DNA from 2 places in the Streptomyces sp. NPDC096013 genome. Region 2 is predicted to be linked to the other one. Evidence: riboswitches for the same ligand, from Rfam matches in the RefSeq annotation. Region 2 holds a riboswitch; the other holds the start of a gene.
What was found. Region 2 has a riboswitch for cyclic di-AMP ahead of ACIRB1_RS38235 (C40 family peptidase). Riboswitches for the same ligand answer to the same signal wherever they lie in the genome.
Positions count from the first base shown of each region.

Region 1: linked by a shared signal. The riboswitch ahead of ACIRB1_RS07005 (M23 family metallopeptidase) and the one ahead of ACIRB1_RS38235 (C40 family peptidase) in region 2 are both predicted to bind cyclic di-AMP.

Region 1 is NZ_JBIWGK010000001.1:1,664,807-1,668,882, forward strand. It holds gene ACIRB1_RS07000 (GntR family transcriptional regulator) at 126-830, opposite strand; gene ACIRB1_RS07005 (M23 family metallopeptidase) at 1,019-1,774, opposite strand; cyclic di-AMP (ydaO/yuaA leader) riboswitch at 1,788-1,939, opposite strand; gene ACIRB1_RS07010 (M16 family metallopeptidase) at 2,154-3,542, opposite strand; gene ACIRB1_RS07015 (M16 family metallopeptidase) at 3,539-4,076, opposite strand, start outside.
Region 2 is NZ_JBIWGK010000016.1:197,994-202,069, reverse strand. It holds gene ACIRB1_RS38245 (ATP-dependent Clp protease proteolytic subunit) at 1-547, shown strand, start outside; gene ACIRB1_RS38240 (hypothetical protein) at 555-863, shown strand; cyclic di-AMP (ydaO/yuaA leader) riboswitch at 1,203-1,382, shown strand; gene ACIRB1_RS38235 (C40 family peptidase) at 1,386-1,859, shown strand; gene ACIRB1_RS38230 (ATP-binding protein) at 1,944-2,402, opposite strand; gene ACIRB1_RS38225 (helix-turn-helix domain-containing protein) at 2,619-3,488, shown strand; gene ACIRB1_RS38220 (DUF397 domain-containing protein) at 3,498-3,722, shown strand; gene ACIRB1_RS38215 (8-amino-7-oxononanoate synthase) at 3,764-4,076, opposite strand, start outside.

The DNA.
Region 1 (4,076 bases), on a different contig from region 2:
AAACCCGATGCACCACAACCTCGAAGGGCTCGTCCGAATTACCGGGCGAGCCCTTCGCATTTCCATTTGTGGGCAGCATGAATAATCCCCCGCGAATTAGCTCCTCTTTGTATACGGTGCCCGTGTTAATGCCGCAGACCCGACATGTTTACGGGAGGTTGCGAAGTCCTCACACGGTCCGCGCCGTTCGCGGCGTTCGCCCCGCCGGGAAAGCGCAGCCGGTGCGCGGTGCCCGCGCGCTCGGTGTGCAGGGCGGTGATCGCCCGGGCGCGCTCGGCGTCGCCGCGGGCCACGGCGTCCACGATGGCGCCGTGCTCGGCCCAGGACTCCACGGGGTTGGCCGGGGCGTCCACCGCGTACATCCAGGCGATCTTGTGCCGCAGCTGGGTCAGCATCGAGGTCAGCGCGGGACTCCCGGAGGCCTGGGACAGCGTCTCGTGGAACCAGCTGCCCAGGGAGCGCAGATCCTCGCTGTTGCCCCGCCTGGCCCGCTCCTGGCCCAGCCTGACGAGGCCGCGCAGCACCTTGAGGTGGGCCTCGGTGCGCCGCTGCGCGGCCCGTGAGGCGCCGAGCGGCTCCAGCAGCATCCGCATCTCCAGCAGGTCGGCGGCCTCCTGCTCGGTCGGTTCCGCGACGCACGCGCCCGCGTGCCGCCGGGTCACCACGAACCCCTCGGCCTCCAGCGTGCGCAGGGCCTCCCGGACGGGGACGCGCGAGACCCCGTACCGGCGCGCGAGGAGTTCCTCCGTGAGCCGGCTGCCGCGCTCGTAGACACCGGCGACGATGTCGTCCCGGATCGCCGTGCATACCGAGTGCGCCGGAATACGCATGTCCGACCTCCGCCTTAATCCCCGTGAAACGTCGACGATTGACGTGTGTTCCGTGACTCTATTGCAATGAGCGGGAATTTCCGATGGGGGGCCGGAATCCATGCATATTTTTTGGACAGGAGGGCTCCGGAAACGCCGAAAGCCCCGGCCGGGCGGGCCAGGGCTTCGGGAAGTGCGGTGCTACGCCGTCAGACGTTCACGCCGTGCTTGCGGAGGTAGGCGACGGGGTCGACGTCCGAGCCGTACTCCGCGGTGGTGCGGGCCTCGAAGTGGAGGTGCGGTCCGGTGACGTTGCCGGTCGCCCCGGAGAGGCCGATCTGCCGGCCCGGGGTGACCGTCTGGCCGACGGAGACACCGATGGACGACAGGTGGCCGTACATGGTGTACATGCCGTCGGCCATCTTGATCACCACTTGATTGCCGTACGAGCCGCCCCAGCCGGCCTCGACGACGGTGCCGGAACCGACAGCGTGGACCGAGGTGCCGGTCGAGGCGTGGAAGTCGATGCCGGTGTGGGCGCCGGACGACCAGAGGGAACCGCCGGTCTTGTAGCCGGTGGAGACGTACGAGCCGGTGACCGGTGCGACGAAGGTGTTGAGCCTCTTGCGCTCGGCGGCACGGGCGGCGCGCTCCTTGGCCTCGTGCTCCGCCTTGGCCTGCGCGGCGGCCCTGGCCCGGGCCTCCTCCTTGGCCTGCGCCTCGGCGGCGGCCTGCCGCTGGGCGGCGGCCTGGGCGTCGATCTTCTCGGCCACGGAGTCGCCGATGGCGATGACGGGGGTGAGTCCGGTCTGTTCTGCGGCGGGCTCCGCGGCGAACGCCGGGGCGCTCGCGAGGGTGCCGATGACGCCGGTGGTGGTGAGGGCCGCGACGCTCGCGACACGAACGGTGGTGCGGTGGGTCCGGCTCGGGCGACGGTGCTTCCCGGTGGCGCGGGTGAACGCCATGGAGTGGCTGATCCTTTCCTTCCTTCTCGCCTACCGGGTTAGCTGACGGGTTCGGAGCAGGAAGGTCTCCTACGGACCCCCTCCACGGGCGTCCGATTCACCCCAGGGACGTGGGTCCCCGGCTCCCCTGGCTCGCGCCGTACGGGGACTCGGCGATGACTGTCCGGTGCCGCGAGTGCGGCGCGGTGCCTGACGGACAGCCGGACCGACGCTAAGGGGGGCCACTTTCAATCCCCAAACGGATCAAGGTTTTTGTTGCACATGCCACAGGGCAGACAGGCAACCTCTCCCCCAATTCGGACAATAGGGGGCCCTGGTGACTCTTCAGCCACCAGGGCCCCCACGCGCGCGTGCCGCTCATCGGCCCGCTACGGGTCGTCTACTCGGCCGGGACGACGGTCACTTCGCCGATGCCGAGCGCTTCCACGGGCGCCTTGATCTGCTCCGCGTCGCCGACCAGGATCGTCACCAGACGGTCCACCGGGAAGGCGTTCACGACCGCCGCGGTGGCCTCCACGGTGCCGGTCGCGGCGAGCTGCTGATACAGCGTCGCCTGGTAGTCGTCGGGCAGGTGCTGCTCGACCTGGTCGGCCAGCGTGCTCGCGACGGCCGCGGCGGTCTCGTACTTGAGCGGCGCCACCCCGACGAGGTTCTGCACGGCGACGTCACGCTCGGCGTCGGTGAGGCCGCCCTCGGCGAGCTTGCGCAGCACCGTCCACAGGTCGTCCAGCGCGGGACCGGTGTTCGGGGTGTCCACGGAGCCGCTGATGGCGAGCATCGCGGCGCCCGTGCCGTCGGGTGCCGAACGCAGCACCTGGCCGAACGCCCGCACACCGTAGGTGTAGCCCTTCTCCTCGCGCAGGACGCGGTCCAGGCGGGAGGTGAGGGTGCCGCCGAGGCAGTACGTGCCGAGCACCTGGGCCGGCCACACGCGGTCGTGCCGGTCGGCTCCGACACGGCCGATGAGCAGCTGCGTCTGGACGGCGCCGGGACGGTGCACGATCACGACCCGCCCGGTGTCGTCGGCGGTCACCGGCGGCACGGGACGCGGCTGCGCGGAGGAGCCCGTCCACGAACCCAGGGTGTCGGCGAGCAGCGCGTCCAGGTCGATGCCGGTGAGGTCGCCGACGACCACGGCGGTGGCCGTCGCGGGGCGGACGTGCCGCTCGTAGAAGGCGCGTACGGACGCCGAGTCGATCTTCTCGACGGTCTCCTCGGTGCCCTGGCGCGGACGCGACATGCGCGAGCTCGCCGGGAACAGCTCCTTGGAGAGCTCCTTGGCGGCGCGGCGCGAGGGGTTGGCCGTCTCGTGCGGGATCTCGTCGAGGCGGTTGCGGACCAGCCGCTCGATCTCGCTGTCCGCGAAGGCGGGCGCGCGCAGCGCGTCGGAGAGCAGGCCGAGCCCCTTGGCCAGGCGCGAGGCCGGGACCTCCAGGCTGAGGCGCAGCCCGGGGTGGTCGGCGTGCGCGTCGAGAGTGGCGCCGGAGCGCTCCAGCTCGGCGGCGAACTCCTCGGCGGAGTGCTTGTCGGTGCCCTCGGAGAAGGCGCGCGCGGTGATCGTGGCGACACCGTCCAGGCCGGCCGGCTCGGCGTCCAGGGGCGCGTCCAGGAGCACCTCCACGGCGACGACCTGCTGGCCGGGGCGGTGGCAGCGCAGGACCGTCAGGCCGTTGGCCAGCGTGCCGCGTTCGGGGGCCGGGAAGGCCCACGGCCTGGCCTCGCCGGCCTGGGGCTGGGGGTGGAATTCCATCGTGGCGAGCTCGGTCACTTGGCCGCCTCCTCGTTCTCGTCGCCGGCCTCTGCTTCGTCGTCCTCTTCCGCGACGGGCTCGTAGACGAGCACCGCGCGGTTGTCGGGGCGCAGGCGGGCCTTGGCGACCTCCTGGACCTCCTCCGCCGTCACGTCGAGGACGCGCTGTACGGCGGTCAGGGCGAGCTGCGGGTCGCCGAACAGGACGGCGTACCGGCACAGTTCGTCGGCGCGGCCCGCGACCGTGCCCAGCCGGTCGAGCCACTCGCGCTCCAACTGGGCCTGGGCGCGCTCCATTTCCTCAGCCGTGGGGCCCTCCTCGGCGAACCGGGCGAGCTCCTCGTCGATGGCGGCCTCGATGACGGGCACCTCGACGTCACCGGACGTCTTCACGTCGAGCCACCCCAGGGAGGGCGCTCCGGCCAGCCGCAGCAGTCCGAAGCCGGCCGCGACGGCCGTACGGTCGCGTCGGACAAGGCGGTTGTAGAGGAGCGAGGACTCGCCGCCGCCGAGGATGGTGAGGGCGAGGTCGGCCGCGTCGGACGCGCGCGTG
Region 2 (4,076 bases):
GCTGGAGGAGCGGATCGTCTTCCTCGGGACGCCGATCGACGACATCGCGGCGAACGACGTGATGGCCCAGTTCATGCACCTCGAGTACCAGGCACCCGACCGGGACATCTCGCTGTACATCAACTCGCCCGGCGGATCGTTCACCGCGATGTCGGCGATCTACGACACCTTGCGGTTCGTCAGCTGTGACGTGGAGACGATCTGCCTGGGCCGGGCCGACTCGTCCGCGGCGGTGCTGCTGGCGGCGGGCACGCCGGGCAAGCGGTCGGCGCTGCCGGGTGCGCGGGTGGTGATCCGCCAGCCCGCGCTGCCGGATCCGGTCCAGGGCCAGGCGAGTGATCTCGCCATCCAGGCCGAGGAGTTGGCGCGCACCCGGTCCCAACTCGAGTCCCTGCTCGCCCTGCACACGGGCCGGACGGTGCAGCAGGTGAGCGCGGACATCGAGCGCGACCACATCCTGGATGCCCAACAGGCCCTGGAATACGGGCTGGTGGACCGGATCGTGGCCACCCGCAAGACCTCGCTCACCGAGCCGGGCGGGGCGTGAGCCGACGATGCTGCCGCCGGAACTGCCGCCGTTGCCCGCACTGACGCGCGCCGAGGGCGAGTTGATCGACCGTTATCTGGAGGTGGCCGACCTGCTGGGCCGTATCAACCCGGCGCACGACGGTGACACGTACCGTGGTCTGAGGGCCGCTCAGGCGCTGGTGGCGAAGGCCGTCGAGCTGCGGGACGCGCTGGCGCTGATGCACCAGCGGGGCGAGACCGAGCTGCACGCCCCCACCCTGGCGCGTGCGCTGCGCGTGCTGGACGGGGAGCGCCGCACGGCGCGCGTCACCATCCCCGCGCCCCCGGACAGTTGAGGGTCGCGGAGCCGTCCCGGTCGGAGGCGAAACGAGCCGAACGGCGTACCCCCGATCGGCGTAGTCGCTCCTCCGTCCGAGAGGCGTCCCGGGTTGCGCAACACGCGTGGTCCGAGGGGCCGCTGAGGTGTTCCGGTGCTGGTCCGAGGGGTGCACCCCGCTCGACACCCGCTCGAACACGGGGGTGTCCACCCGAACGGGTGAGTGGTGAGTAACCCCACAAATACCCGGTTCCATTGGGATTTTCGGACATCCATAGGTGAAGATCCCTGTCTGACGACAAGACCCCGCCGCAGCGGCGGGGCGATCCGGGCGGACGCCGAGTCCTGCCGCCGCCCGGATGACAGGTCGACAGGATTGCATCGGCAGGAGTGGAGGACCCAAGCACGACGGGTCGCCGGGACGGTCACGCCATGACCGGGTCGAGCAGCCCTTGGGGTGAAGCCGCGTCAGCGGCCGGGCAACTTCGCCAGCCCGAATCCGACAGGTCATCCTTCACAGGCGGCTGACGAAGGGTTGCGCATGACTGCGCTCAATCGTGTCCCGTCGCTGATGGTCAGGGCCGGTACGGCCTCGGCCTTCGCCATCGCCGCCGTGGGCGGCTCCGTCGTGATACCGGGTGTCGCATCCGACGCCGCGGCCGCGACACCCGCGACGAAGGCACTTCAGGTCGCGGCGTCCAAGAAGGGCGCCCCGTACAGGTACGGGGCCACCGGGCCGGGCCGCTTCGACTGCTCCGGGCTCACGTTGTACTCGTACAAGAAGGCGGGCAAGAAGCTGCCGCGTACGGCTGCCCAGCAGTACAACAAGACCCACCACATCTCGGCCAAGAGCCGCAAGGCCGGGGACCTCGTGTTCTTCCACTCGGGCTCCAGCGTCTACCACGTCGGCATCTACGCCGGGAAGGGAAAGATCTGGCACGCCCCGAAGACCGGGGACGTGGTGCGGTTGCAGAAGATCTGGACCAAGAGCGTCTGGTACGGCCGGGTCAGCTGACCCGCGCTGAGTCTCCCGAGGGGGTGGCGGCCACCTGACGGGCCGCCACCCCCTCGGGTGTCCGGAGACGTTCCAGAAGCGGTTCTACGGCTCCTGCCGGCCCGCGGCGGTCACCGGCGGGGCCGGTACGGTCCAGGGCACCTCGACGGAGACGGTCTTGCCGCCCTCGCGGGTGGGCCGGACCCTGAGCTTGCCGCCGCACTCCGCGGTCAGCCAGCGGATGATCACCATGCCCCGGCCGTTGTCCTGCTGGACGGCGGCCGGCAGGCGTTTGGGGAAGCGGGGGTGGCTGTCGGTGACCCCGATGCGCAGGTGTTCGTCACGCTCCAGTTCGATGTCCACCGTGAAGGTGGGTGACTGGCCGAAGGTGTGCTGTACGGCGTTGGTGGCGAGTTCCGACACGATGAGACGGATGGTGTCGGCGGCCTCCGTGTCCGCCGGGAGTCCCCATTCGGCCAGGGTTCCGACGACATAGGTACGGGCGGCGGACACCGAGGCCGGATCGCTCGGCAGAGTGACGGATGCTTCCAGATGGTCTGCCATGGCGCGGTCGTCCCTTTCCCGCGGGACCGGTGTCCGTCACGGCGCGCGCGGATGGTTCGAGTACGGTCCCGGACTGGTGCTTCTTCGCCAGACTGCCATTAGCTCGGCGGTAACGGTGCCGATCCACCAAGATATGCATATATCTGTCGCTCGAAGCGGTGAACTCTGCGACCTCAGACCGTATTTGGGCGGCTCGGAAGGAGTAAGGAGAAACCCATGCAGTACGGTCCCGCGGTGCGCCGCCGGAAACTGGGCGCCGAACTGCGCGCGTTGCGTGCGGAGGCGGGGCTCACCAGCGGAGAGGCGGCCCGGCTCGTCGGCTGGCATCAGTCGAAGGTGAGCCGCATCGAGACCGGGGCGAGTGGCGTGAAACCACCTGACGTCCGGTTACTTCTGGACGCCTATCAGGTAGGTGACCCCCAACTTCGGGACATGCTCCTCATCCTGGCGGGCTCCGACGACATCGGCGGCCGGCACCACTGGTGGCACGCCTATCGCGGTGTACTGCCGCCCGCCTACCGGGACTTCATCAGTCTGGAGTCACAGGCCAGCACGCTCCGCACCCTGGAGACCTCGGTGGTCCCCGGACTGCTTCAGACGCCGGAGTACGCCCGGGCGGTGACCCGGGCCGCCGTGGGAGGCCCCGACAACGACGGGCCCGAGCGGCTCGACGCGCTGGTGCAGGTGCGTATGGCCAGGCAGGACGTGCTGCGCGCGGATCCGCCGCTGGCGCTGAGCGTGGTCCTCGACGAGGCGGTGCTGCGCCGGGAGGTGGGCGGTCCCGGCGTGATGGCACGTCAGCTGGACCGGCTGGTGGAGGCGGCTCGGTTGCCCCAAGTCCGGCTCCAGGTACTGCCGTTCGCCGCGGGGGCGCACATCGGCGTCACCGGGCCTTTCGTTATTTTCTCCTTTCCGAGCACTTCTGATCTGGACGTGGTTGTTCTCGACCACTTGACGAGTAGCCTCTACCTCGAACGGAAAGAAGACCTGGAGGCCTACAGCGAGGCCTTCAGCACCCTTCAGTTCCACGCCCTTTCGCCCGAGGATTCGTCGGATTACATCGCCGGGATAGGTGACGGCGCGTAAGGAGGCACCATGTCTGCACTGCCTCGGAACGTACCTTCCAGTTCTGAACTGTCCGGTGTGCGGTGGCTGCGCAGCAGCTACAGCACGGGAGCGAACAACTGCGTCGAGGCGGCTCGTCCGCGCTCAGGCCCCCGCGCGGGGCTGCTCGCCGTACGCGACTCGAAGGACCCGCAAGGACCCGCCCTGCTCTTCTCCCCCGAGAGCTGGACGGGATTCCTCACCGCGTTCCACTGATCTGTCCGCCCGTCAGCGACGCACGGCCGTGTCACGCCGACTCATGGTCGCGTCTCGCCGATCACACGTGCAGCGCGTTCGATCTCGGCCCCGGAGAGGTCCGCTCGGGCGGTCAGCCTGAGCCGTGAGATGCCGTCGGGCACGGAAGGAGGACGGAAGCAGCCCACGGCCAGCCCTGCCGTACGGCAGTCGGCCGCCCACTGCACGGCCGCCTCCGGGGACGGCGCACGCACCGAGACCACGGCGGCGTCCGGACGTACCGCTTCCAGACCCGCCGCGGTCAGCCGTGTGTGCAGATCACCCGCCACGGCGCGCGCCCGGGCAGCCCGCTCGGGCTCGCGCCGCAGCAGGGTC